3 regions of the Ottowia cancrivicina genome follow, and region 1 is predicted to be linked to each of the others. Evidence: riboswitches for the same ligand, from Rfam matches in the RefSeq annotation. Region 1 holds a riboswitch; each other region holds the start of a gene.
The links. A riboswitch is a leader RNA that binds a small molecule or an ion and turns the genes downstream of it on or off. The one in region 1 is predicted to bind cobalamin.
Positions count from the first base shown of each region.

Region 2: linked by a shared signal. The riboswitch ahead of QB898_RS02135 (pseudoazurin) and the one ahead of QB898_RS00410 (TonB-dependent receptor domain-containing protein) in region 1 are both predicted to bind cobalamin.
Region 3: linked by a shared signal. The riboswitch ahead of QB898_RS04070 (ribonucleoside-diphosphate reductase subunit alpha) and the one ahead of QB898_RS00410 (TonB-dependent receptor domain-containing protein) in region 1 are both predicted to bind cobalamin.

Region 1 covers NZ_JARVII010000001.1:80,316-89,830, reverse strand. The annotation lists gene QB898_RS00435 (MFS transporter) at 1-589, opposite strand, end outside; gene QB898_RS00430 (hypothetical protein) at 586-786, opposite strand; gene rng (ribonuclease G) at 1,012-2,511, opposite strand; gene QB898_RS00420 (hypothetical protein) at 2,853-3,443, shown strand; gene QB898_RS00415 (cobyrinic acid a,c-diamide synthase CobB) at 3,805-5,229, opposite strand; gene QB898_RS00410 (TonB-dependent receptor domain-containing protein) at 5,226-7,085, opposite strand; cobalamin riboswitch at 7,180-7,476, opposite strand; gene QB898_RS00405 (VOC family protein) at 7,759-8,109, opposite strand; SAM riboswitch class I at 8,425-8,541, shown strand; gene QB898_RS00400 (glycosyltransferase) at 8,754-9,515, opposite strand, start outside.
Region 2 covers NZ_JARVII010000002.1:183,848-193,362, forward strand. The annotation lists gene QB898_RS02110 (metal ABC transporter substrate-binding protein) at 1-568, shown strand, start outside; gene lplT (lysophospholipid transporter LplT) at 731-2,029, shown strand; gene QB898_RS02120 (DMT family transporter) at 2,026-2,928, shown strand; gene QB898_RS02125 (DnaJ C-terminal domain-containing protein) at 3,121-4,125, shown strand; gene QB898_RS02130 (chaperone modulator CbpM) at 4,140-4,457, shown strand; gene QB898_RS02135 (pseudoazurin) at 4,706-5,251, opposite strand; cobalamin riboswitch at 5,450-5,767, opposite strand; gene QB898_RS02140 (polysaccharide deacetylase family protein) at 6,083-7,066, opposite strand; gene QB898_RS02145 (purine-cytosine permease family protein) at 7,215-8,633, shown strand; gene QB898_RS02150 (hypothetical protein) at 9,018-9,215, shown strand; gene QB898_RS02155 (alpha/beta hydrolase) at 9,402-9,515, shown strand, end outside.
Region 3 covers NZ_JARVII010000005.1:69,220-78,734, reverse strand. The annotation lists gene rseP (RIP metalloprotease RseP) at 1-1,303, shown strand, start outside; gene bamA (outer membrane protein assembly factor BamA) at 1,320-3,617, shown strand; gene QB898_RS04090 (OmpH/Skp family outer membrane protein) at 3,650-4,177, shown strand; gene lpxD (UDP-3-O-(3-hydroxymyristoyl)glucosamine N-acyltransferase) at 4,213-5,217, shown strand; gene fabZ (3-hydroxyacyl-ACP dehydratase FabZ) at 5,277-5,720, shown strand; gene lpxA (acyl-ACP--UDP-N-acetylglucosamine O-acyltransferase) at 5,765-6,556, shown strand; cobalamin riboswitch at 6,622-6,815, shown strand; gene QB898_RS04070 (ribonucleoside-diphosphate reductase subunit alpha) at 7,234-9,515, shown strand, end outside.

The sequences.
Region 1 (9,515 bases):
GGAGCGCCGTCGCCACATCAATGGCCAGCGCCCAGCCCAGCGGCATGGCGCTCATGGCCAGCGCCCCCAGCGGCGGCGCGCCCACGGTCATGATGCCCATGAGCGACTGGTTCAGCCCCGCCGCGCGCGGCAGAAAGTAGCCCGGCACCAGCATGGCCGTGCTGGCCGCCGCCGCTGGCTGCTGAAACGCCTGCATGGCGCTGCGCACAGCCAGCATGGCGTAGATGTGCCACAGCTGCACGCGCTGCGTGAGAAACAGCGCAATCAGCACCGCCATGCACGCCGCGCTCACCAAATCAGAAGCCGCCATCAGCCAGCGGCGGCTGTAGCGGTCGGCCAGCGTGCCGCCCAGCGGCCCCAGCAGCGCCTGCGGCAGCAGGGCCGCCAGCGCGGCCATGCCTAGCGCCGCCGCGCTGCCCGTGGTATCGGTAATCCACCACAGCAGCACAAATTGCGTGAGCGCCGAACCCGTGAGCGACAGCGCCTGGCCCGTGAAAATGGCCCCGAAGCGCAGCTTCCACGGCTGCCCCTCGGCCACGCCTGCCGCGCTGGCTTCGCCGTCCTGCCGCGCAATCCTTTCAGCGCTCATGCCGTCCACAGCTTGGCGGCGAAGGCCAGAAACAAAGCGCCCACGCCGCCCTTGCCCACGGCCCCGCTCTTGCGGTAGCGCGCGCCCACGAGCTGCACCATCATCGACGGGAAAAACAGCAGCCCTTTCAGATTGAGCAGCGCCATCAGCACGGCGGCGGCAATGGTGAAGGTAACGGTGTCTGCAATGCCGAACATGGCGTGGCTCCGGTCAGAACGCAAAAAAGGCAAGGCGAGAGCAGGCCAGCCTGCAGCGCGGGCAGATTTTCGCCGGACGGCATGCGCAAGAACCAGGCCCGCCAGCCGCCATCCATCAAAAACAGGAGCGGATTTGAGCGCCCTGAAATGCCGTTTCGCGCACTTTCCACTAGGACATCATGCTATGGATTCAGGAGCTGAAAAGCCTGCGCAAGGGCAAGGCAATCAGCTCAGCGCCACGTCAAAGCTCTCCAGCCCCAGGCTGCTTTCGGCTTGCAGCGAGATGGGTTTGCCGATGTGGTCGGACAGGCTGGCCAGGTGCTGGCTTTCTTCGTCTTGCAGCAAGGCGATGACGGCGGGGTGGGCGACGATGCGGAATTCGCGCGGGTTGAACTGGTGGGCTTCACGCAGGATTTCGCGCAGGATGTCGTAGGCCACGGTGCGGGCGGTGCGCACGCGGCCGCTGCCCTGGCACAGGGGGCAGGGCTGGCTGAGCATTTGCGCCAGGCTTTCGCGGGTGCGCTTGCGCGTCAGCTCCAACAGGCCCAGGGGCGAAAAACCGTCAGCGGCGGTGGTTTTCACGCGGTCGCGCGCGAGCTGGCGGCGCAGCTCGGCCAGCACGGCTTGCTGGTGTTCGGGCGTGGCCATGTCGATGAAGTCCACGATGATGATGCCGCCCAGGTTGCGCAGGCGCAGCTGGCGGGCAATGGCTTGCGCGGCTTCCAGATTGGTTTTGAAGATGGTTTCGCCAAAGTTGCGCGCGCCGGTGAAGGCGCCGGTGTTCACGTCGATGGTGGTGAGCGCCTCGGTCTGGTCAATGACCAGGTAGCCGCCCGATTTGAGTTCCACGCGGCGGCCCAGGGCGCGGGTGATTTCTTCGTCAATGCCGTAGAGGTCAAAAATGGGCCGCTCGCCGCTGTAGTGCGACAGCAGGCGCGCCGCTTGCGGCATGAATTCGTTGCCAAAGCGCAGCAGGCGCTGCAATTGCTCTTGCGAGTCGATGCGGATGCTTTGCGTGTGCTCGCCGGCCATGTCGCGCAGCACGCGCTGCATCAGGCACAAATCCTGGCGCAGCAGCGCGCCGGGCGGCGTGCGCGAGGCCGCTTCGCGGATGCAGGCCCAGGTTTTGCGCAGGTAGGCAATGTCTTCGGCCAGCGCGGCGTCGTCTGCATCTTCGGCGTTGGTGCGCACGATGAAGCCGCCGCGCGCGCGGCCGCCCGATTCGAGCGCGGCTTGCTGCGCCAGCGCCTGCACGCGCTGGCGCAGGCTCTCGCGCTGGGCGGGCGCAATTTTTTGCGAGATGCCGACGTGCGCCTCCTGCGGCAAAAACACCAGCATGCGCCCGGCAATGCTGATCTGCGTGGAAAGGCGCGCCCCCTTGGCGCCAATGGCGTCTTTGATCACCTGCACCATCAGCGCCTGCCCCTCGAACACCAGCTTTTCAATGGGCCGCTGCGGCGCGCTGCGCTGGGCCGCCGGCGCTTCGCCCGCCGCCGGGGGCTGCCACACATCGGCCACATGCAAAAAGGCCGTGCGTTGCGCGCCAATGTCAATAAAGGCCGATTGCATGCCCGGCAGCACGCGCACCACCTTGCCCAGATAAATATCGCCCACCTGCCCGCGCTCCAGCGCGCGCTCCACGTGCAGCTCCTGCACCGCGCCGTTTTCCACCACGGCCACGCGCGTTTCCTGGGGGGTGTAGTTGATGAGAATTTCCTGTTGCATGGTGAGCGCCGTCCGGCAGAGCGAAGCCGGAATTTTGCCGCCGGGCCAGCGCGCCGCCTGCGCTTTGCGGCCCATTTCGATCCGCTACTCCTCACGGCCAGGCTGTGAGCAGGCCCCAAGGGTAAAAACCACCGCTGCCATCGTTGCCGTGCGTGAACTCCTACATAGCGGACAAATCTTGCTGCCTGGCTACAGCAAACGCTGCAAAACTTGCTCGTTGGAGAAGATTTGCAGGCAAAGTTGTTCAGAAAACGGGATGGGTCTGAAGGATGTATAACGAGGCCGTCTGGAACTCAAACCAAATCTGATTTGGCACACTTATTATTTGCAGAAGGTTTAATATGAACGATACCAATGAAAGCTGGAGAAAACTTTTAACATCCAGGACACTAAAGTCCAATTTGATTTCGATTTCTCTCTTCTTGACGGCTTTTGAGATGTTTAAAGAAAGAGTTGTCGGGCTTCCAAAAACCTTTTTCATGGATATTAACAAGTCTGACGAATATGCCATCAATGAACAATACAAAAAGGATGTATTGTCAAAAAATAACAGCAGGGTATACGCTTCCCTATTATGGCTAAAAGAATTGGGAGCGATGGATCAAGCAGATATCAAGAATTTTGATGAAATAAGAAAGCACAGGAATGAATTGGCTCACAATCCTCTTTCATTTATTGCCGATGCAGGCAAAAACATAGATTTCAACAAATTTTTTTGCCTAACGAATTTACTATGCAAGATAGAAAAATGGTGGCTTGTTCATTGCGAATGCCTCCCTGACATGTATTCCCATGATGCAGAAATCAATCCTGATGATATTGTAACACCCTCTCAATGGACATTGAAATTATTGTTTGACATGGCATTAGAAAATGAACCAAAGGAAAACTTCTATCATGATGGATTTTTTAATGATATTCAGCGCTCATAGATGCCAATCGGCAATATACTGATGTTTGCAATGAAATTGCCTGGAAACAATGCTTGAGGATCCTAAGCTGTTTTTTTGGATTATGGCGCTCCGCCTGAAACAAGCTATCGATGACTTTCGGATAACTATTTTCCGTATTCAAACGAGAAATATCGCCTGGCCAGCAGATGAAGCTGAATGAATTCTTCGCCGATCAAGAAGAATCCCCGTATTTTGCAGGGCACAAAACGGCCGCTTTGTTTTCTTCACTTCCGCCAATCAGATGAGCTGGCAAAAGATAGCTCTTGATAATCTGATTCTTGAAGGATTTTGAAATAAGCGCGGCCAATCTTGGCGGCTGCGCGCCAGGCCAATCTCCGCCTCACGCCCCGAACAGCCAGGCTGCCATTGGCGGGCTGCTGGGCAGCCAGGCGTGAAAGTAGCTGGCGCGCACGCTGCCGTGCTGGTAGATGGCTTCGCCGCTGGTGCGGGCGCTGCCGGGGGCCGGGCGGGTGTGGGCGATGGGCGACAGCGGTGTGCGGGCGGCGGAGTAGTGGAAGGTGTGGCCGCGAAGAGGGGGCAAGGGCGGCAGAAAGTGGCTGGCGCTGTCTGCCGGCATGGCCCATTGCTGCATGCCCAGGCCGCCGAGGCGTTTTTGCATGGCGGTTTCGCCGGGCAGCAGGCCCCAGAGGGGCCAGGTGTGGCCGCTGGCGTCCGTCAGGCGCTCGAACAGAACCATCATGCCGCCGCATTCGGCCCAGATGGGTTTGCCTGCGGCGGCGTGGGCGTGCAGTTGCGCTTTCAGGTCGCTGCGCGCGGCCAGGCGGGCGGCGTGCAGTTCGGGGTAGCCGCCGGGCAGCCAGAGGGCGTCGCACGCGGGCAGGGCGTCGCCTGCCAGGGGCGAGAAGAAGACGGCGCGCGCGCCCAGTGCGTGCAGGGTTTGCACGTTGGCGGGGTAGATGAAGGCAAAGGCGGCGTCGCGGGCGATGGCGATGACGCGGCCGGCCAGCGGCTTTGCGTTGTCTTCAGGCGCGGGCAAATCGGGTGCGTCGGCCGATTCGGGCGCGCCGCCTGAATCCGGCGCATCCGGCGCATCCGGCGCATCAAAGGCGGCGGGCCAGCGCGCTTGCCATTCGGCCAGGCTCATTTGGCCCAGGGGCGTGGCGGCGAGCAGGTCGGCGGCGGCGTCCAGCCGCGCGAGGGCTTCGGCGCGGGGCATTTCGTGGGCGGCGATCAGGCCCAGGTGGCGCTCGGGCAGGTGCATGGCGGCGCTTTGCGGCAGGTGGCCCAGCCATTCGCTGTCAGGCAGGGCCTGGCGCAGCAGGCGGGCGTGGCTGTCGCTGGCCGCGCCGTTGGCCAGCACGCCGGCCCAGGGCAAGGGGCCGCGCGTGTCTTCGCCCCAGTGGCGCAGGCCGTGGGCGATGGCGCCCAGCGTTTGCGCCATGCGGCCTGTCTGAATGACGGCGAGCACGGGCAGAGAAAAGCGCCGCGCAAGGTCGGCGGCGCTGGGGTCGCTGTCGTGCAGGCCCATCACGCCTTCTACCAGCATCACGTCGGCTTGCTGCGCGGCCTGGCGCAGGCGCTGGCGGGCGTCGGCTTCGCCGGTCATCCACAAATCGATGTTGTGCGCGGGCTGGCCGCTGGCGAGCTGGTGCCAGAAGGGGTCGAGAAAGTCCGGCCCGCATTTGAAGACGCGCACGCGCCGCCCTTGCCGCGCGTGCAGGCGGGCCAGGGCGGCGGTGACGGTGGTTTTGCCCTGCCCGGATGAGGGGGCGCTCACAAGCAGGGCGGCGGCTTTGGCGCTCACGGCATGGCCCAGCGCAGGCCCACGTAGAAGCTGCGGGCGGGCTGCGGGTAGCCGCGCGCGGTTTCGTAGCGGGTGTTGGTGGCGTTGTCGATGCGCGCCAGCAGCGTCCATTGCCGCGCGAAGGTGGCGCTGGCGTAGAGGTTGAGCAGGCCGTAGCCCGCCATGGCGTTGCGGTTGGCGCGGTCGTCAAAGCGGCGCGAGTGGGCCTGCCATTCGGCGCCCACATCCCACAGGCCAATGCGCGTGTCGGCGGCCAGTTTGGCAATGCGGCGCGAGCGGCGGGGCAGGAGCTTGTCGCTGTCCAGGTCTTTGGGGCGCTGCACGTCAATGGAGGCCGTCAGTCGCACGGATGCGATGCGGTGCGTGCCGCTCAAGGCCACGCCTTCGTATTGCGCGCGGCCGATGCTGTGGTAGCAGCCAAAGCTGGCGGCGCAAGGGCCTGCCGCGCCAAAGACGATGAGGTTGCGCACGCGGTTGCGATACACGGTCAGGTCGATCTGGCTGCCCTGGCGCGCCCAGTGCAGGCCCAGCTCCACGTTGCGGCCCGTTTCGGGCTTGAGGCCCGCCTGCCCGTATTGGCTGAAGCGCTGGTAGAGCGTGGGCATGCGCAGGGCGCGCCCGGCGGCGGCGCTCACGCGCCATTCGGGCGCAAAGCGCCAGCCGTAGGCCAGGCTGCCGCCGGTGTGGCCGCCAAAGTCGCTGTCGTCTTCGCGCCGCAAATTGGCTTGCAGGGTGTGCGGGCCGTGGCTGAAGCCGTAGATGAAATTGAGCGAGGTCTGGTGGCGGCTGCGGACGATGGGGTCGTTTTCCAGATGGTCATGGCGGCGCTCCAGCGTGGCGGCGGCCAGGTGCGGGCCTTCGCGCCATTCGCTGTGCAGCTGGGCGGTGCGCTGGCGCGTTTTGTTCAGGTAGGGCGATGGCCGCGTTTCATAGCGCTGGCCCGCGTGGCTGAGGGTGGCGGTGGTGCGCCAGGCGCGGCTCCACTGGGCGGCCCAGGTGCCAGCGAGCGTTTGCACGCGGTTGTCGCCCCAGTCATCGGCCCAGTTGGCGGGGCTGGAAGTGAAGTCGTCGTACTGCGCCTTCATGCGGCCCCACAAGGCGCTGGCTTGCAGGCGGTGCTGGTCATTGAGCTGATAGCCCGCACTGGCGCTGGCGTTGGTGTTGCGCCAGCCGTCGCGGTCAGGGTTGCCGCCGGTGCGCACGCTGTAGCCCTTGGCCTGCTCGTGCGACGCGCCCAGCGCGTAATCGGCCGCGCCGCTTTTGGCGGTAAAGCCCGCGTCGGCCTTCCACAGCCCGCGGCTGCCTGCGCCCACGCCGGCGTAGGGCGCGAAGCCCTCGCGCGTGGCGCGACGGGTGAAGATTTGCACTGCGCCCGCAATGGCGTCAGAGCCATACACGGCCGCCGCCGGGCCGCGCACGATTTCAATGCGCTCCACCTGCGCCAGCGGCAGCGCCTCCCACGGCGCGCCGCCAATTTGCAAGTCCATGCGCACGCCGTCCACATACACGGCGATAAAGCGGCTCTCGGCACCGCGCATCATCACGGAAGTGGCCGTGCCGGGGCCGCCATTGCGCGTCATCTCCAGCCCCGGCTGGCGCGCCAGCATGTCGGCCACGGTGGCCGCGCCGCTTTGGGCAATCTGCCGCTCGTCAATCAGCGTGAAATCGGCCAGCACGTCGGTGAGCGGCTGCGTGCTGCGGGTGGTGGTCACCACCACGTCAGGCAAGGTGGAAGAAGAGGAAAAAGAGCGTTCATCGTGGCCGCCAGCGGCAGCGGCAACAGCAGGCGCGGCGGCCAGCAGGCAGGCAGCAGCCAGCGCCGAAGCGCGCGCAGGCGGATAAAGGCGAGAAGTCATGAGGAAAAACAGCTTGAGAAACAGCCCCGGCTGGCTTCCCCGCCAGCATGAAGGGCAATCACGGCCCGCGCGCGGCAGCGCTGTTGCGCCGCGCGCGGGCCACCTGTTGTTGGCCGGTATCCGGGCTGGCGGCTTGCCTTCGCGCCCGGCCTTCCGGCTGGCAGGCGCGCCGCCTGCCAGCAAAGCAGGCACGCCTAGGCCGTGGCGAGGGTGGGAACGAAGCTGCGGCGCGATCAAAACCCTGAACAGGTTCTGGCCGCGCCGCATGCCGCTTACCGTTGCGGGGGCAGCGCAGGTTGGGCTTTGGAAACGAGGTTCCGGGGCCTTCCTGCTTCCCGTTGAACCGCGCCGCCAGAACGGCAGCGCAGGCACCAACAGCGTCAGATTGTAAGAAGCTGTTCAAGGAAAACGTTGCTGCGGATTACCCTGAAAAGCAGGGCGGCAAGGGCCGGCCCGCGTGGAAAGCGCTCCATCCATTGCTTTGGCAAAGCCGCAGGGCGCATTGAAAACAGGAGCAAATCTGAAGGGTTGAAAAACGGCTCTTGCGCAGGTTCCACTAGGACATCATGCTCCAAATTTGGAAGCAAATTCTGCCCTTTCCTTCTTCCTTTTTCACGCGCGGTCTCGCCTTCTCATGCAGGTTGTGAACAGACTTGGCAGGAGCTGGCTGCTGCTACATATGCTGCAAAATATTCACCAGGTTCCCCAGCGGATCGCGAACAAAAAACCTCCGCACGCCCCAGGGCTCTTCAGCAACACCGTATTCAAGCGCAATACCTGCCGCATGAATGCGGGCGAGGATTTCATCAAGATTATCTACTTCAACCGATAAATCAGGCACCGGAGTACCTGATCCGCCTTCACTAGCTATGCTGACCTGCACAGTCGTAGTTTCCGCATTGCCATAAGTCTGTATCCATCCGTGATCCATGAGCAGCTCCAGGCCCAGGATGTCCCGGTAAAAAGCAGCAGCTGACTCAGGTTTATCAGCGGCAAGATTAGTAACGATACGCTTAACAGCCATCAGACGCCCCTTCCGTGAGTGTTTTATTTTGGCTCAATCTTCAGGCACTTACGATGAAGCCTATCAAGAGATGCAAGCCTACAGGGCAAGATTAAGAACGGGTTTAAGTCTAAACACAGGCAAAGCTCATTAGATTTGCGGGTTAGAGTTTCTCCGCCTGGCAGGCTGTACGCCTGGGGTGTATGCGACACGAGAGCTAATCTCTGGGTGCGGGATCAAACAAATATTGCGGAATGTTACGAACATGGCGTGCACACACGCAATATGACAGGATGCCTTTGCACCTGCGGCAGCTACAGGGTTTACTAGATTGGTAATCCATCTAGAGCGACCGAGAGACCTGGCTCGACGACGTCGCAGCAACCTCGCCTGCGGTGGCGCATCATGCGCCCTCATAACGCCGAAGGTGCTAACGCCAGCAACCGATGGGAGATACTGTGGGACTGCCCAGCCCCTTCTCGTTCACAAACCCGCTAGCCCCTACCCCCAACCCCGCGCATAAATCCGATGAAGCGCGGGTAGCGTTCTGGGAAAATCTTGCTGCTTTCCCTTTGCCTGCGGCAGCGCGATGGCATGTTCATGGGCCTGGCGTGAAGGGCGCCGTCTTTCGGAGCCTGTTGGCACGCTGTCCGTGGGCGCAGGCTCTACGCCCGCAGCCGCCGGGGCACAGACTCCAGCCCTTGCGCCACGGGCGGCGCCGGATTGAGGGCTTCGCCCGCCAGCACGCGCTCATAGCACTGCTGGTAGGCGCGGGCCATGGCCAGATGGCTGAAGCGGCGCTTGACGCTTTCATGGCAGGCGCGGCGGTCAAAGCGGCCTGCACCGGCCAGGGCCTGGGCCAGGGCGCTTTCGCTGTCAGACAGAAAGCCGGTTTCTTCGCTCACCAGCTCGGGCAAAGAGCCGTAAGGCGTGGCGATGACGGGGCAGCCCAGGTACAGGCTTTCGATGATGGCCAAGCCAAATGGCTCGTGCCAGAGCACGGGAAAGAGCAGCGCGCTGGAGCGGCGGATGAGTTCCAGCTTGTGCTCGCCGCCGACCATGCCGTGAAAGCGCACATCGCGCCCGGCGTAAAAGTAGAAGTTGGATTTGAGGCTCCAGCGCCGCCCGCCCATTACGTGCAGAGGCAGCGCAGCGCGGCGGGCGATGCGCACGGCGCCTTGCAGGTTTTTGTTGCGGTTGGCGGCCTTGGCCAGGTAGTGCGCGTAGCGCGCGGCGGGCGGCGGCGCATTCAGATTCGGCTCGCCGTAATCGGGCCAGTGCAGGCCGTTGTACACGTGGCACTGCGCGCCGTGAATGCGCGCGTGCTTTTGCGACAGGAAGATGGTGTTGACGGGGTAAGGCTGGCGGCTTGACCGGTTGGCATGCTCGGTGCAGACGTAAGGCGTGCGCACCAGGCCGTGCGCGTT
Region 2 (9,515 bases), on a different contig from region 1:
TGAGCACGGCCACGGTCATCACGATCACGCCCACGGCGGCCAGGACCCCCACGCCTGGCAGAGCGTGCCCAACGCCATGCGCTACGTGCGCAACATTGCCGATGGCCTGTGCGCCGCCCGCCCCGCCAACTGCCCCGTCTGGCGCGACAACGCCGCGAAATACCTGGACGAACTCACGCGGCTGGACGCCGGCATCCGTGCCGCCTGGCAGGGCGTGCCGCCCGCGCGGCGCAAGGTCATCACCTCGCACGACGCCTTTGGCTACTACGCGCGCGCCTACGGCGTGCAGTTTCTCGCGCCGCAGGGCGTCAGCACCGACAGCGAGCCTTCCGCGCAGGACGTGGCCCGCCTCATCCGCCAGATCAGGGCCGAAAAAATCCGCGCCTTGTTCGTCGAGCAGTTGGCCAGCCCGCGCCTGCTGGAGCAGATTGCGCGCGAAACCGGCATCCGCCCCGCTGGCGCGCTGTATTCGGACGCCCTCTCGCCCGCAGATGGCCCCGCCGCCACTTACGTGGACATGATGCGTCACAACACCGCCGCGCTGACGCAGGCCGCCAAGGGCGAATGAAGGACGAATGAGGGCCGCGCTCCGTTTTTCAGCCGCTTTTTTGCCGTCTTTCCCACGGGCCGCCGCGCAGGGGGCGCGTGATATAACCCGCCGCATTTTTTTCCCACGCAAACAGGCGGTTCCCTTGACACAACGACAGGCGCGCCCCGCGCACGCAGCTTCATGAAGCGGGGCTTTTACACCATCATGGCGGCGCAGTTTTGCAGCTCGCTGGCCGATAACGCGCTGTTTGTCGCGGCGGTGGAGCTGCTCAAGGCCGATGGCGCGCCCGAATGGCAGGGCGCGGCGCTGGTGCCGATGTTTGCGCTGTTTTACGTGGCGCTGGCGCCGTGGGTGGGCGCGTTCGCCGATTCGCAGCCCAAGGGGCGCGTCATGTTCATCAGCAACGCCATCAAGATTGCGGGCTGCCTGATGATGCTGTTTGGCAGCCACCCGCTGCTGTCTTACGCCGTGGTGGGGCTGGGCGCGGCGGCCTACTCGCCCGCCAAGTACGGCATCCTGACCGAGCTGCTGCCGCCTTCGCAGCTGGTGCGGGCCAACGGCTGGATTGAGGGGCTGACGATCTGCTCCATCATCCTGGGCGTGCTGCTGGGCGGGCAGCTGGTGGGGCCGGCGGTTTCGCAGTGGCTGCTGCAAATGCCCACCGCGCAAACGCTGGGCCTGGGCAGCGCGCCGCACGCCGCCATTGCCGCGCTGACGCTGGTGTACGTGCTGGCGGCCTGGTTCAACCTGCACATTCCGAAAACAGGCGTGGAGATGCACCCCATGCCGCGCAACGCGCTGGCGCTGCTGCCCGATTTCTGGCGCTGCAACGCGCTGCTGTGGCGCGACAGGCTGGGACAGGTGTCGCTGGCGTCCACCACGCTGTTTTGGGGCGTGTCGGGCAACATGCGCTACATCGTGCTGGCCTGGGCGGGCGCGGCGCTGGCCTACGGCACCACGCAGGCGGCTAGCCTGGTGGGCGTGGTGGCGCTGGGCACGGCAGCCGGAGCGGTTCTTGCTTCCGTGCGCGTGCGGCTGGACAAGGCGCCGGGCGTGATTCCCCTGGGCATCGTCATGGGGCTGCTGGTGGGGGCGATGGTGTTCGTGCGCCACCTGTGGGTGGCCGTGCCGTTTCTGATCGCGCTGGGCGCGCTGGGCGGCTACATCGTGGTGCCCATGAATGCGCTGCTCCAGCATCGCGGCCACAACCTGATGGGCGCGGGCCGCTCCATCGCCGTGCAGAACTTCAACGAGCAGGCGTGCATCCTCGGCCTGGGCGGGCTGTACAGCCTGGCAATGGGGGCGGGCATGTCCGTCTTTTTGGCGCTGGGGCTGTTTGGCGGCCTGGTGGCGGCGGTCATGCTGGGCATCTGGCTCTGGCATGCGCGCAACCTGCGCTGCCACGGCAGCGAAGTGCAGCGCCTGCTGCAAGCGGCCCGCAGCGACCGCCACAGCAGCCACGGGGGACAGGGGCAATGAAGTCCGCCCCGGCGCCAGTGGCGCGGCCCGCCAATGCCGCGCTGCCCGCGCTGGTGCTGCTGTTCAACGCCTTCATCTGGGGCACTTCCTGGCTGCCCTTTCGCGCCTTGCGCGAGCACGGCTCGCATCCCTTGTGGAGCACCGTGTTCGTGTATGTGTGCGGCGTGGCGCTGTTTCTGGCGTGGCGGCCGCGCGTGCTGGGCGAGCTGGCGCGCCATCCCAAGCTGGCCGCGCTGGCCCTTGCGGCGGGGCTGACCAACATTTGCTTCAACTGGGCCGTCACCGTGGGCGACGTGATGCGCGTGGTGCTGCTTTTTTATCTGATGCCCGCCTGGTCCATCCTGCTGGCCTGGGCGCTGCTGGGCGAGCGCCCCACGGCGGGCGCGCTGCTGCGCCTGGCGCTGGCGCTGGCGGGCGTGACGCTGGTGCTCAAAAAACCCGGCATGGCCTGGCCCTGGCCCGAAAGCCAGGCGGACTGGCTGGCCATCGCCGGGGGCTTTTCCTTTGCCTTGACAGGCGTGCTGCTGCGCCGCTGGCGCGGCACGCCCGCCACGGCGCGCACCTTCGCCATGTTTCTGGGCAGCGCCATCGTCTCCACTGGCGTGGCGCTGGCCGCGCAAGCCGCCCATCTGGCCGCGCCGCCTGCCCTGGCCAACTGGGCCGGCTGGCTGCCCTGGGCGCTGGGCCTGGCGGCGGCGCTGCTCACGGGCAACATGGCCCTGCAATACGGCACGGCGCACCTGCCCGCGCAAACGGCCTCGCTCATCATGCTGGCCGAAGTGGTGTTCGCCAGCGTCTCGTCCGTGGCGCTGGGCGCCGCTGCCCTTGCCACGGGCACGCTGGCAGGCGGCGCCATGATTCTTTCCGCCGCCTTGCTGGCCGTGCCGATGCGGCGCTGAAGCGCCTTCCGCCTACTATTGAAACCATAGCTGCAAGCCCAGTCTGCACGGGCGCAAACGGCCCATTTGATGCTGAATCCAGGCGCGAGTCTCACAGGCAGGCGGGGCTTGCCGCGCACACGACAATCAGGCCCGTTTTCCCGCAGGGCCTTCCGCGTTGAAACCCCTTTTCCCAACTCCATGTAGAAAGCCATGCAATTCAAGGACTACTACCAGATCCTGGGCGTGGACAAAAGCGCCAGCCAGGACGACATCAAAAAAGCCTACCGCCGCCTGGCCCGCAAATACCACCCCGACGTGAGCAAAGAGCCAGACGCCGCTGCCCGCATGGCCGAGGTGAACGAGGCCAACACCGTGCTGGGCGATGCCGAAAAACGCAAGATTTATGACAGCGTGGGCGCACAAGCCTGGGCCGCAGGCGCGCGCTCCGGCGACGACGTGCGCCCGCCGCCCGACTGGAACGCGGGCTTTGGCTCAGGTTTTGGCGCGGAAGGCGGCGCGGGCGGCTTTCACCACTTCACAGGCGATTTTTCAGGCTACACCGGTGAAGACGCAGGCCAGTTCAGCGACTTTTTCGAGCAGATGTTCGGCCAGGCGCGCCAGGCGCGGGCCGCCCGTGCATCCGGCCCGCAAAAAGGGCGCGACGAACACGCCCGCATCGAGCTGGACCTGGCCGACGCCTACCACGGCGCCGAACGCCACATCACCCTGCGCGGCAGCCGCGTGAACGAAAAAGGCGAGCTTCAGTCCGCTGACCGCACGCTGCGCGTGAAAATTCCGCAAGGCGTGAAAGAAGGCCAGCTCATCCGCCTGGCCGGGCAAGGCCATCCGGGCCTGGGCGGCGGCGAAGCGGGCGACCTGTTTCTGGAAGTGCGCCTGCGCCCCGATGAGCGCTGGCAAGTGCAAGGCCGCGACGTCACGCTGAAAGTGCGCGTGGCCCCGTGGGAAGCGGCGCTGGGCGGCAGCATCGAAATCACCACGCCCGACGGCAAGGCCATCGCCGTCACCGTGCCCGAAGGCAGCGGCCACGGGCGCAAACTGCGCCTCAAAGGCCGGGGCATCCCGTCAGCCACTGCGCCGGGCGATCTGTATCTGGAGCTGCAAGTGGCGGTGCCCAGCGCCGTGACCGAGCCGCAAAAAGCCGCCTGGGCCGCCTTGCGCGACGCCTACCCCGACTTCAATCCGCGCCGAGCCTGAAGGAGAGAACACGCATGCAAACCCTTTTTGACGACACCCTTGCCAGCGCCGCCCAGTTGATGGCCGATGACGCGCTCGACCCGCAAACCCTGGCCGGCGGCTGCCACATGACGCTCGAATGGGTCAGCGCCCGCGTGCAGGCTGGCGTGCTGGAGCCGGTGAGCGGTGACAGCGCCGCCACCTGGCGCTTTGCCAGCGCCGCCCTCACCCGCGCGCGCCGCATCGCCCACCTGGAGCGCGCCTTTGACGCCGACCCCCAGCTGGCCGCCCTCACCGCCGACCTGATGGAAGAAGTGGCCCGCCTGCGCCGCCTGCTGCCGCAGGCCGGATAAAGCGGCCGCCCCGCCTTGGGCCTCAACCCTTTTCCCAAGCCGCAGCCAGCGTGGGCGGCTGAAAGGTGGAGCGGGGCCTTTAGCGCAAAAACAGGAGCAAATGCAGAGAGGCAAAAAATACCGCATGGCGCAGTCTCCATCGCGACCTAACGCTATGGATTCGGGAGCAAATACGGTGCTGGCCTTCCGGCCATTTCCGTGCCCCCTTTTTCACTGCCGCCTGCTGCTCTTCTTCACCCGCGCGCGGCTCACTCGCCAGCCTGCTGGGCGCGGGCGGCAATTTCGTGAAAGCGCTTTTGCGCGGCGGCGGGCACTTCGGGCGGAATCTGCATCTGCTGCGGGCCGGGGCCGTCGCCCACGCGGATGAGCATGACCATGCCCATGGTGTAGTGCGGCATGCAGCGCACGCCGTAGAGGCCCGGCTGCTCGAAGGCCACCTCGATTTCCTCGTTGATCTTGCCCGTGAAGGACGGCGCGCCCTCGGGGGCCATGCCGGGAATGGAGGCAGCGTTGTGACCGTTGTGAACGGCGAGAAATTTCACCTTGTCGCCAGGGGCGATGTGCAGATAGTCCGGCTCGAAGGGCATGGGGCCGGTGGCGTTGCGGTTGAGCATCTTCACCTCCCATGTTTTGGCCCAGGCGGGCGCGGGCGCATGCGCGGCGCAGGCCAGCGCGAGGGCCGCGAAAGCGTTGAAAAGCCAGCGCGAACGGCGATGGAAATGGCGGCGGGAATGACTGTGGATGAGGCCACGGGCGGACTGCGCCGCAGAGGCCGGGGGTAGAGCGTGGAACATGCGCTGATCTCCTGGCCGCCCGCTTCTCCCGCGAGCGGCGTGGGTTGCCAAAAGGCAGCGCAGGCGGGAGCAAAAGCGCGGTCAGGGCCGGGCAGCGCGAAAGTCATGCGAGACGGCGGCGCGGCAAACGGCGCGCGCCTTGCGGCATGGCAGGTGCATGGGCCTTGGCCGGCCAGCCGCACGCCCGCAGCCGCCGACGGAAAGGCTTGAGGGCAGGCCGGTATCCGGGCTTGCGGACCGCCGCAGGCGGCGCGCGGCTTCTGGCGAAGGCGCGCCTGGCTTGCTGCGAGGCCCCGGCCTTCCCGCGCCAGCCCTGAATGGCTCAGGGCAAGAAGCGCAGTGGCTGCCGCGCGCGAGGGGCGCGCTGGCTGTCGGGGTTTGGTTTCCGCTGACCGTTGCGGGGGCAGCGCAGGCTTTGCGGCCCGGGCGCATGCCGTTGCGGCATGGCCTGGAAGACGCGCACCTGCTTCCCGTTTAACCCTTTGACCGCAAGAAAGCAGCCTTGGGGCACCTGTCAAGCTGGCCGCCGCCCTTTTCGCATGCGATGGCGCATGGGAGCGGGGCGGAAGCCGGGGGCGATTGTGGTGCAGCGCGGCCCGCCGCCAGGCGGCGCCAGCGCCTGCGCGGCGGCATTCACATCAAAAGGAGGAGCAAATTAAAGGGACGAAAAAACAGCGTCTGCGCTCTTTCTACTAGGACATCATGCTATGGATTCAGAAGCGAATTGGCGCCTCTCTTTTCGCTGCCTGTTGCGCTGGCTGCTGTGGCGGGTGGCGCGGCAGGCGTAAAAAAGCCTGCCGGGGGAGGGCAGGCTTTGGTGGCGGGGGCGGCTCAGCGGTTGGGCCGGTCGGCCGGGGTGGCGGGGCGGGGCACTTGTTCGATGAATTTGCGGGCGATGGCGTCGCGGCGCATGAAGACAGCGTCTTTCTTGGACTGCGCGTAGCGGATGAATTCGGCCAGGCCGTTGGCGCGGGCGGGGTTGCCGGTGATGCGCGGGTGCAGGCCGATGGACATCATGCGGCCGCAGTCGTCGCCGTCGTCGAGCAGCTGGTCAAGCGTGCGCGAGGCCATTTCCACGAAGTCGGAGGCGGCGGCAAAGCCGGTGCCCATGATGTAGCGGCAGTCGTTGGTGACCAGCGAGTAGGGCACGATGAGGTGGGATTTGCCGTTGATGAAGGTCCAGTGCGGCAGGTCGTCGCCGTAGTAGTCGGAGTCGTAGAGAAAGCGCCCGTCTTCCACGAGCAGCTCGCGGGTGTTGACGGACATTTCCCGGCAGTACCAGCCGCTGGGCTGGCGGCCCAGGGTTTTCTGGAACGAGTCCATCGCCAGGTTGATGAGGGCTTTTTCTTCTTCGCGCGAGTATTCGTAGTGGTCAATCCAGCGGTAGCCGTGACCGACGACTTCGTCGCCGCGTTCGTTGAGCTTGCGGGCGACTTCGGGGTTGCGCTCCAGCGCCACGGCGGCGGCAAAGAAGGTGGCGGGCACCTGGCAGCGGTCAAAGATGCGCAGCAGCCGCCACACGCCGGCGCGCGAGCCGTATTCGTACATGGATTCCTTGGCGAGATCGCGCTGGTCGTCCACGTTGAAGGGCAGCTCGTACATGCCGTCATTCATGTGGTCGCCCATGGCGAAGGTTTTTTCGGAACCTTCTTCGTAATTGACGACGATGTTGATGGCGACTTTGGCGCCCCCGTCCCAGCGGATGCGGGGCGGGCGCTCGCCGTAGCCAATGATTTCACGCTCGGGGCCGCTGACGCCGGGCAGGTCGTCGTTGCGGTACCAGTGGTTTTTGGCGATTTGTTCCGGGCTGGGCATGGCATGGGCCTTTCTCTGTGGGTGGAAACAGCCGGATTCTAGGAAGCGGAAAAACGCCAATCACATTGTGAATACCCACAAGTTACAAGAGGCCATTTCGAGCGCAAGATGCCGTGCTTTGCAACGCCATTTCGCAAGGAGTGAAAAAGTGTCTGATCTGCCCGCAGCCAGCGGCCGCCAGGAGCCGCAAGGCAATGAGGAGTTCATGCTGGAGCCGGTGCCGCGCGGCGCGCGCCGCTCTTGGTGGGCCATGTTCGCCATCTGGGTGGGCTTTGGCTATGTGCCCACGGGGCTGATCGTGGGCGGGCAGCTGGCGGGCCAGGGCGGCCAGCCGGGCATGCCGTTTGGCCAGGCGCTGCTGGCCATTGCCACGGGCGAGGGGCTGCTGCTGGCGCTGACTTTTCTGCTGGGTTACGCGGCCATGCGCACGGGGCTGAATCTTTCGCTGATTTCGCGCATTTCCTACGGGCGCAAGGGCATGGTGCTGCCCATGCTCATCATGGCCTGCCTGACGCTGGGCTGGTTCGCTTCCATCACCGGCATGGTGGGCGACATTTTCAAGGCGGCGCTGGGCGATGTGACGGGCGTGACGGTGGTCAATGGCCTGTCGCTTGAATACGTGCTGCTGTGCCTGCTGTGGGGCGCGGTGTTCACCTACTCGGCCTGGCGGGGCATTGCCGCGATCGAGAAGATTTCGTCGGCGGCCACGCCCTTCGTGCTGGTGGTGGCCGTGGTGGTGGCCGTGATGATGGTGGGCGAGGCCGGCGGCATGGGCGCGGTGCTGCGGCAGGCGGCCACACGCTCGGGCATGACGCCCGGCACGGCCGTCACAGTGCTGATTGGCGCGTGGATTGCGGGCGTGATCATGGGCGTGGACATCTTCCGCTACGCGAAAAACGCCGCGCACGTGCTGGTGGGCGCGGCGGCCTGCTTCGTGCTCACCAATCCGCTGCTCAATGTGGTGGGCTACCTGGGGGCGGTGGCCACGGGCAATTCGGACTTCATCGCCTGGATGGTGCAAAAGGGCGTCATCCTCACCGTGCTGGGCGTGGCGCTGTGGGTGCTGGCGCTGTGGACGACCAATATGTCCGAGCTGTACTGCAACGCGCTGTATGTGGGGCCTAGCGCCGAATCGCTGGGCGCGCGCTGGCCGCGCGGGCGCATTGTCATCATCGTGGGCGCTCTTGGCTCCGTGCTGGGGGCGCTGGGCTTTTACAGCCATCTTTTCGGGCACTTCATCACCATTTTGGGCGCGGCCTTCGTGCCGCTGGCCGGCCCCATCCTGGCGGACTTTTACTTCGTGCGCCGCGCCGAATACGCCACGGCCAACCCCAACGACATGCCGCCCGTGCGCTGGCCCGCCATCCTCTCATTCAGCGCCGGAGCCGTGGCGGGCGTGGCGTTCCAGTACAAGCTGCCGCTGCCGTTTGACTTTCCGTCAGGGCTGGCGGCGCTCATCATCACGTTCGCGCTGCATCTGTCGCTTTCCAAAGCCATGGCCAGGCGGCCCGAACAGCGCCAGGTGGTTTCACCAGGCTTTGCCAGCCCGATGGCCGAGCGAAGCTGATGCCCAAAAAAAGGAGCAAATTCAGGAGCCTGAAAACTGGAGTTGCGCACATTCCACTAGGACATCATGCTATGAATCAAGGAGCGGAATCTTCCTTTCTACTCCGCTTTCCCTCCCGGTTCGGCATGGCGCCAGCGGGCAGGTTGCGGCTTGCCGCTCATGCATGAAAAAACCGGCATCGGCCTTGCCCCGCTGGCGGCGCAACGGAAGATGGCCCATCCGCCATTTTCATTTGCGGATAACGCCTGCCAGCGGCATGGCAGAAGGCGAGTGGCATGCCGTTGAAACGGATTTTCAGGCTGCGCGGCGGCCCATGATTCGCAAGCGAGCAGGCATTGCGCCTGGCGCGGCTGGGAATGGGTTTTCACTCATACGGTCCAGACGATGCGCGCCGTGAAAAGAAAGGAAAAATACGGCGCGGCGAATTCAAGCTTGCGCCGTCATTTTTGCCCCTGCTTTGGCAGCTTCCAGCGCAGGAAGGTTGCGCGCCAAGGCTGTTTATGGAATGGAAGGTCTGCTCTTCTTTTTGATGCCCTGCGCCTTGCCCAATGGCGTGCGGTCTGGCGATTGAGCGCCATTTGAAAACCAGATAATCAAAATAAGATGCAACGCAATGATGGCCCGCCGGTTTCACACATCGATTTTCGGCAGGCAAATCATGCCGAAAATCGCCTTATCCATTGTGCAGACATGAAATCCGCCGAATGCAAAACGCATTATTCTTCCGGCCTGCAATCGCCCGCTTCATTTGCCTGCCGGAACCGGAAAATGCTGAAATTCTTGCCCGCTCTTTTTCTGCTGGCGGCCACGGCCGTTTTTGCCGCGCCGCCCGAGCCGCCGGTCAATAACGAAATCAGCCGCCTGGCCGACACCAGCGTGCTC
Region 3 (9,515 bases), on a different contig from region 1:
TTGCGGGGTGAAGGTGCTGCGCTTTTCCATAGGCTTTGGCAAAACGCTCTGGAGCTGGAAGCCGAAAAAGCCGCGCCCCGGGCAGGACACCGAATTTGTGATTGCCGCCATTCCCTTTGGCGGCTACGTGAAGATGCTCGACGAGCGCGAAGGCGAAGTGGCGCCGCAGGAGCGCCATCGCGCTTTCAACACGCAGCCGCTGCGTGCGCGGGCGCTCATCGTCGCGGCCGGGCCGGTGGCCAATCTGGCGCTGGCAGCGGCGCTTTACACGCTGATTGGCTGGGTTGGCATTGACGAGCCGCGCGCGCTGCTGGCGCCGCCTGCCGCCGGTTCATTGGCGCAAAAGGCCGGCTTGCAGGCGGGCGATGAGGTGCGGCGCATCACCTTGGCTGGCGGCGGCGCGCAAGAGGTGGCCTCGTTTGAAACCGTGCGCTGGCTGCTGACGCAGGGCGCGGTGGATGGCGTGGACGTGACGCTGCAAATCAGCCGCGATGGCGCTGAAAGGCAAGTGCAGCTGCCCCTGTCGCAACTGGCGCGCCGCGAGCCTGACGCGCAGATGTTTCGCGAAATCGGCATCGCCTCGCCCTTGCGCCAGCCTCTGATAGGCAGCGTGCTGCCAGGCGGCGCAGCGGAAAAAGCCGGCCTGAAGGAAGGCGACCGGGTTTTGCGAATGGGCCATGTGCCGGTCACGGATGGGCAGCAGCTGCGCGAGCTGATTCGCGAAAGCGGCGCCCGTGGCGCGCCGCCTGCAAAGGAGTGGCTGATTGACCGCCACGGCCAGCGCCTGAGCCTGAGCGTGCAGCCTGAGCCGGCGCAGGAACAAGGGCAGCCCATTGGACGCATCGGCGCAATGGTGGGGGCCGCGCCTGAAATGACGCTGGTGCGGTATGGGCCGGTGCAGGCGGCGGTCAAGGGCGTGGCCAAAGTGTGGGAAACCTCCGCGCTCACGCTGCGGCTGATGGGCCGCATGGTGATGGGGCAGATTTCACTGCGCAACATCAGCGGGCCTGTGGCGATTGCCGGATACGCGGGGCAGGCCGCGCGGCTGGGGCCTGTTTACTTTCTGGGGCTGCTGGCCTTTGTCAGCGTGAGCCTGGGCGTGCTCAACCTGCTGCCGCTGCCCGTTCTGGATGGAGGGCACCTCATGTATTATCTTTGGGAGGCTGTAACAGGGCGGCCGGTTACAGATGCATGGATGCAGCGCCTGCAAAAAGGAGGCGCTGCTTTGCTTTTCGCCATGATGCTGCTGGCCCTGTACAACGATATTGCCAGCCAAGGCTGGCTGGGACTGCCTTCTCTCTGAATTACCAGTTTCTTGCATGACAACCCTGTTGCATCGCGCGCGTTTGCGCACTCTCTCTACGCTGGTGGCGGCCGCTCTGGCATCGCAAATGGCGTGGGCCATCAACCCTTTTACCGTGCGCGACATCCGCGTAGAAGGCTTGCAGCGTGTGGAGCCGGGCACGGTGTTTGGCTCTTTGCCCCTGCGCGTGGGCGACACCTACACGGATGAAACCGGATCGGCGGCCATCCGCGCCCTGTATGCGCTGGGCCTGTTCAACGACGTGCGGCTGGATGTGCAAGGCGATGTGCTGGTGGTCATCGTGCAGGAGCGCCCGACGGTGGCACAAATCGATTTCGCGGGCAACCGCGAGTTCACCAAGGAGGTTCTGCAAAACGCGCTGCGCGACGCGGGCATGACCGCAGGCCGCCCCTATGACAAGGCGCTGATTGACCGCGCCGAGCAGGAAATCAAGCGCCAGTACATCAACCGCAGCCTGTATGGCGCTGAAGTGCAGACCACCGTCACGCCCGTGGCGCGCAATCAGGTGAACCTGGCCTTCAACATTACCGAAGGGCAACCCGCGCGCATCAAGGACATCCATATCGTCGGCAACCGTGTTTTCAGCGAAAGCAAGCTCAAGGATCTGTTCGACCTGGACACAGGCGGCTGGCTGAGCTGGTACACCAAGAGCAACCAGTATTCGCGCGCCAAGCTCAATGCCGACCTGGAGGCGCTGCGCACTTACTACCTGACGCGCGGCTACCTGGACTTCAAGATCGACAGCACGCAAGTGGCCATGTCGCCTGACAAGGAGTCCATGTCCATCACCATCAACATCACCGAGGGCGAGCGCTTCGTTGTCTCCGGCGTGCGGCTGGAGGGCAACTATCTGGACCGCGAAGACGAATTCAAGTCGCTCGTCACCATCAAGCCAGGCGAGCCGTACAACGCAGACGAAGTGACAGCCACGACCAAGGCATTTACCGAACAGTTCGGCAACTACGGCTATGCCTTCGCCACGGTGAATGCGGATACCGAAGTCGATTCCGGCAATCACCGCGTGGCTTTCGTCATCAAGGCTGCGCCGGGCCGCCGCGCCTACGTGCGCCGCATCAATATCGAAGGCAACACCAAGACGCGCGACGAAGTGATTCGCCGCGAGTTCCGCCAGTTCGAGTCTTCCTGGTACGACGGCGAAAAAATCCGCCTCTCGCGCGACCGCGTGGATCGCCTGGGCTTTTTCACTGACGTGGGCGTGAGCACCGCCGAAGTGCCTGACGCGCCGGATCAGGTGGATCTGGTCGTGACCGTAAAGGAAAAACCCACGGGCAGCGTGCAGATTGGCGCGGGCTATTCATCGGCTGAAAAGCTGTCTTTTACTTTCGGCCTGTCGCAAGACAACGCTTTCGGCTCCGGCAATCAACTGGATCTGCAACTGAACACGGGCAAGTACAACCGCACGGTGGTGGTGAGCACGACCGATCCGTACTTCACGTCTGATGGCGTTTCGCGCACCGTTGAGGCGTACTACCGCAGCGCCAAGCCTTATCAGGATCAGGGCGGCAACTATCGTTTGATCACGATGGGCGCGGGCCTCAAGTTCGGCGTGCCGGTCACGGAGCAGGACACGGTTTACCTGGGCGTCAATGCGGAGCGCACTGAAATCCGCACGGGCACCAACATCCCGGCGGCCTACTTGGCGTATGCCGAACGCTTTGGCTACAAGAGCACTTCCTTTCCGTTCACGGTGGGCTGGTCGCGCGACACGCGCGACAGCGCCTTGGCGCCCAATGAGGGCCGCTACCAGCGCCTGTTCGGCGAACTGGGCCTGCTGGGCGATGCGCGCTACGTCAAAACCAACTACCAGTACCAGCAATACGTGCCGCTTTCCAAGCAATACACGCTGGCCTTCAATGGCGAGCTGGGCTGGGGCAAGGGCCTTTCCGGGCAGCCGTTTCCGGTGTTCAAGAATTTCTATTCAGGCGGCCTGGGTTCCGTGCGGGGCTTCGAGCAGGCCACCCTCGGTCCGCGTGACGTCACCGGTTCCTTCATTGGCGGCGCGCGCAAAATCACGCTCAACACCGAATTCATCACCCCGTTTCCGGGCGCGGGCAATGACCGCACTTTGCGCCTGTTCGGCTTTGTGGACGTAGGCGCGCTGCTGGGAGAGCACGAAAAAATCGAGCGCGATGCCTTCCGGGCCTCCGCAGGCGTGGGCGTCAGCTGGATATCGCCCATGGGGCCGCTGCGCTTTGCCTTTGCTGTGCCTGTCCGCAAAAAAGCGGGCGATAGAATTGAAAAATTCCAGTTCCAGATTGGCACTTCCTTCTGAAATCCGAAATCGTTTTGTCACCTTCTCAAGATATGACCACCAAGACCACCACTCTCGCCCGCCATCTTCTGCGCGCTTCTCTTCTGTCCGTCAGCATCGCTCTGGCTGCGCCAGCCTTTGCGCAAGGCGCGCGCATTGGCTTCGTCAATTCTGACCGCATGCTGCGCGAAGCCGAGCCAGCCAAGGCCGCTCAGGCCAAACTGGAGCAGGAGTTCTCACGCCGCGAGAAAGAGCTGAACGACGCAGGCAATGCGCTGCGCGCTGCTTCTGAAAAATTTGAGCGTGACGCGCCCACCCTGTCCGAAAGCCAGCGCAGCCAGCGCCAGCGCCAGTTGCTGGAGCAAGACCGCGAATTCCAGCGCAAATCGCGTGAATTCCAGGAAGACCTCAATGCCCGCCGCAATGAAGAGCTGCAAGCCGTGCTCGATCGCGCCAATCGCGTGGTCAAGCAAGTGGCCGAAGCTGAAAAATATGACGTGATTCTGCAAGAAGCCGTCTATCTGAATCCCCAACTGGATATTACTGACAAGGTCATCAAGGCCCTTAATGCATCCAAATAAGTGCTTTTGCTGAACGATCGCACACTTCGAGCGCTGTGAGCCTTTCTCTCGCCGCCATTGTTGAGGCCCTTGGTGGCGAGTTGCGAGGAAGTCCAGAGCGCGAAGTGGCGCGTTTGGCTTCATTGGAAACAGCCACGCCTGCCGACATCAGCTTTTTGGTGCCGAACCCGAAGCTGGCAGGCTTGCTGGCACAAACGCAGGCCGGGTGCATCATCGTCGCGCCTGCCATGCAAGAGGCGGCAGGCGCGCGAGGCGACTGCATTGTTGCCTCAGACCCTTATCTCTATTTCGCCCGCCTGACCCAGCTCTGGAAGCGTACGCACTTGCCGCCAGAGCCGGCAGGCATTCACCCCAGCGCTGTGGTGGAGGAAGGTGCGCAAGTTCATCCGGCCGCCCGTGTGGGCGCTCTATGCTTTGTGGGCAGCGGCGCACGGATTGGCGCGCACACTGTCTTGCGCGAGCGCGTCACGGTGGCATCGGGCTGCACGATTGGCGAGCGCTGTCTGATTGAAAGCGGAGCGGTGATTGGCGGCGATGGTTTTGGCTTCGCGCCGCATCAAGGCCAATGGGTCAAGATTGAACAGCTGGGCGGCGTCCGCATTGGCAATGACGTCGAAATTGGCGCCAACACCTGTATTGACCGTGGCGCGCTGGACGACACCGTCATTGAAGACGGCGTCAAGCTCGACAACCTCATTCAGATTGGCCACAACACGCACATTGGCGCTCATACGGCCATGGCCGGCTGCGTGGGCGTGGCGGGCAGCGCCCGCATCGGCGCGCATTGCACGGTGGGGGGGGCGGGCATGATCCTGGGGCATCTCGATATCGCCGATCACGTCCACATTTCCGCTGCCTCCATGGTGGCGCGCTCCATTACCAAGCCGGGCCAATACACCGGCTTTTTCCCCATCGACGACAACGCGGCATGGGAAAAGAATGCCGCCTCGCTCAAGCATCTTCATGCTCTGCGCGAACGTGTCAGACAACTTGAGAAAAAGTTGGCGGAAAACGGCGACAATGCCCGGCTTTCCGGCTGAAGGGCCGCCGCAGCGCGGCGGCCGGGCTTTTTGCCCCATCACCAAAAAGATTCAACGACATCATGGACATCCACTACATCCTTGAAAAGCTGCCGCACCGCTATCCGTTCCTGCTGGTTGACCGCATTCTTGATGTCGATCTTGAAAACAAGTCCCTGCGCGCGCTCAAGAACGTCACCATCAACGAACCCTTTTTCACCGGCCACTTTCCTTCGCGTCCCGTGATGCCAGGCGTGCTCATGGTCGAAGCCCTGGCGCAGGCCTCGGCGCTGCTGGGCTTCATGGTCGAAGGCATTTCGCTGGATGACGACACGCTTTTCTACTTTGTTGGTGCGGATGGCGTGCGCTTCAAGCGTCCCGTTGAACCGGGCGACCAGCTCACCTTGCACACCACATTTGACCGCGTGCGCGGCGGCATCTACAAATTCCATTGCAAAGCCACCGTGGGCGACGAGCTGGTTGTGGAAGCCTCCATCATGTGCACCATGCGCCGCGTGCGCTGAACCTCTCTTTTCCGGCCTTTTCACGCCTTTGCCAAGCGCGCGCCGTGGCAGCCATTCATCCCACCGCCCTCATTGACCCTGCGGCTGAGCTGGCGGCAGATGTCGCCGTCGGCCCCTATGCCGTCATTGGCCCCCATGTGCGCATTGGCGCGGGCAGCCGCATTGGCGCGCACTGCGTCATTGAAGGCCGCACCAGCATCGGCCCTGGCAACCGCATCTTCCAGTTCGCCAGCATTGGCGCAGCGCCGCAAGACAAGAAATACGCAGGCGAACCCACCCGTCTGGAAATCGGCGCGGGCAACACCATCCGCGAATTCGTCACCATCAACACCGGCACCGTGCAAGACGTCGGCGTCACCCGCCTGGGCGATGACAACTGGATCATGGCCTACGTCCACATCGCCCACGACTGCCAGCTTGGCAGCCACACCATCCTGGCCAACGCCGTTCAGCTCGCGGGCCACGTGCATATTGGCGATTGGGCCGTTATCGGCGGCATCACCGGCGTGCATCAGTACGTGCGTGTGGGCGCGCACGCCATGGCGGGTTTTCAAACCCGTCTCTCGCAAGACCTGCCGCCCTTCATCACCGCATCCGGCAATCCCGCCGCCGCCCAGGGCATCAACGTCGAGGGCCTGCGCCGCCGGGGCTTCTCGCCAGAGCGCATCGCTGCCATCAAGCACATGTACCGCCTGATCTACCGCCAGGGTCTGCCGCTGGATGCCGCCCGGCAGGCCATCCAGGCGCAGTCCGCCAGCGGTGATGCCGATATGGCCGCAGACGCCCGCCTCATGCTCGGCTTCCTCGCCAGCGCCAGCCGTGGCATTGTGCGCTGAAGCCGCCGCGCGGCGCTTTCGCCCGTGCCACAATCCGCGCCGCTCGCCAGCCATCTTCCAGACGGCTGGCGTTCTGCCTGACAGGTGCTCCACGGCCATGCCACGGAGTTAAACGGGAAGCAGGTAAACCAAGCCTGCGCTGCCCCCGCAACGGTCAGCGGATCAGCAACGCTGCCAAGAACCCGTTCAATGCCTGTCCGTGAGAGAACCCGGCCGTCGAACCGCCCTGAAAGCCACCGGCCCTTTTTGCTATTGATTCAATAGTATGAGGTCCCGTAAGAATGTGCGATAAAGGCGTTTTCATGGCCCTGAATTTGCTCTCAAAAGCGAAGTAAAACGCGCCAGCTCCGGGCCGCGCCCGGCTTGCGCCTTCGCGCTCACGGACAGGTGGTGAACAGGTTCTGAAGCCCGCGCGCGCCATGCGCAAAGGCGGTCACTGCCCCCTTCATGGGGCGGGAAGGCCCGGCGGCCTTGCGCCAGCGCCCTCATGAAGGGGCATCTGGCAATCCGCAAGCCCGGATACCGGCCTGCCTGGCATGGCTGTCGGCGGCTGCGGGTGTGCGGCGGGCCGGACGGGTTTCGCTCCTGGCCCAATGCGCCTGCTTTGGCCCCAACCCTGTCCGCGCCAGCTCTGCCTCGCCCCGGCTTTGTGCAAATCCATTCACGGGGAGAGCGCTTTGCTCAAAACCATCATCAAGCGCGACGGGCGCGAAGAACCCTTCATACCCGCCAAAGTCAACAGCTGGTCCATCTGGGCCAGCGAGCAGCTGGGCGAGCGGGTGGACTGGTCCTCCGTCGTCATGGAGGCGATGAGCCACTTTGGCGACAAAACCACCAGCCAGGACCTGCAAAGGCAACTCATCAAAATCTGCGTGCAGAAAAAAAGCTGGCCCTACAGCCTCATGGCAGGGCGGCTTTACGCTGCTGTCACGCGCAAGGAAATCTACGGCAGCAGCACGCACATGCCCACCATTCGCGCCGTGCAGCAAAAACTGGCCGCAGCGGGCCTGATGCGCGAGCTGGACTACAGCGAAGACGAATACGCGCAAATCGAAAAATTCATCGATCACGCGCGCGATTTTGAATATGCCTATTCACAAATCCTGCAATTGCGCAAGAAATACGCGCTCATGAACCGCGTCACGCGGCAGGAATATGAATCGCCCCAGTTCATCTACATGCGCATGGCCATGGCGCTGGCTGAAGACGAGCCGCGCGAAGAGCGCCTCAAGCACATCGTCAATTGGTACAACCATTTTTCATACAACCGCATCAACGCCCCCAGCCCCAATTACATCAACCTGGGCACGCGGCTCAATGGCTACGCTTCCTGCTGCGTTTACAAGGCGGGCGACAGCCTGCATTCGCTGGCCATTGGCGACCATATTGCGTATGAAATGACGGGCATGAGCGCCGGCATCGGCGGCATGATTTCCACGCGCACGCTGGGCGATCCGGTGCGCGGCGGCGTCATTTCGCATCAGGGCAAACTGCCGTATTACCGCGCGCTGGCCTTTGCCACCAAAGCCAACCAGCAGGCTGGGCGCGGCGGCGCCTGCACCAGCTACTACTCGGCGTTTGACCCTGAAAACACCACCATCGCCCTGCTGCAAAACCCCATGTCCACCGAAGACAAGAAAATCCGGGAGCTGCATTTCGGCGTCATGTACAACCGCCTTTTCACCAAAAAAGCGGCGCGCAATGAAGAGGTTTTTCTCTTTACCGAATATTCGGCGCCTGATTTGTGGCACGCCATGTTTTCGGGCGACCAGGACCATTTCGAAGCGCTTTATGAAGCCTACGAGAAAAATCCCGATTTCCCCCAAAAAACCATCAGCGCCCGTGATTTCGTCGTGCTCGCCCGCCAGCAGGCTTATGAATGCGGCACGCATTATGAATTGTGGATCGACGAAGCCAACCGCCACACGCCTTTCAAAGACCCCATTCACAGCAGCAACCTCTGCAACGAAATCGCGCTGCCCACCAAAGAATACTGGCGCATGACCGACCTTTATTCGGACGAAGACAAACCCGAATCCGGCGAAATCGCCATCTGCGCGCTCTCCGCACTGGTCGTCTGCAATATTCACAGCGACGAGCAATACGCCTCCGCCGCCTATTACGCGCTGAAAATGATCGACAAATGCATTGACATGTCCGACTACCCCTTTGCGCATGTGGCAATGACGGCCAAGGCGCGCCGCAGCGCCGGCGTGGGCATGATGGGCGTGGCCACCGAGCTGGCGCGCAAAAACCTGAAATACACCACGCAAGCGGGGCGCGATCACTGCCACTGGCTGGCCGAGCGGCACTATTACTTTGCGCTCAAGGCCAGCCTGCAACTGGCCCGCGAAAAAGGCAATGCGCCCTGGATGCACAAAACCCGCTGGCCCGAAGGCTGGCTGCCGATTGATACCTACAAGAAAACCGTGGATGAAATCGCAGCCCCCCGCTACAGCTACGACTGGGAGGCGCTGCGCCGGCAAATCGTGGCGCAGGGCGGCATCCGCCATTCGGTTCTCGTGGCGCACATGCCCACCGAATCCAGCTCCAAGGCCGCTGGCGTGCCCAACAGCATTTATCCCATACGCGAAATCACGCTGAAAAAATCGGACAACAGCAACGTGATTGACTGGGTCGCCACCGATTCCGATTTGCTGAAAGACCGCTACGAGCTGGCGTGGAATATCCCCACGCTGGACATGATCAAAATCTACGCCATTTTCCAGAAATTCACCGACCAGGGCATCAGCGCCGATTTCTGGCGCGACCGCGCCAGCGACCCCGTGGTTTACACCGACGAAATCATGGAAGAGCACCTGGCCATGTGCCGCTACGGCATGAAAGGCCGCTATTACCAAAATTCGCTCACCAGCGACCAAGGCAAAAGCGCCACGGTGGAAAGCCGCATGGCCGAAAAAAGCCGCCTTTCCGGTTTGGCGCCCGTATTGGCGCCAGC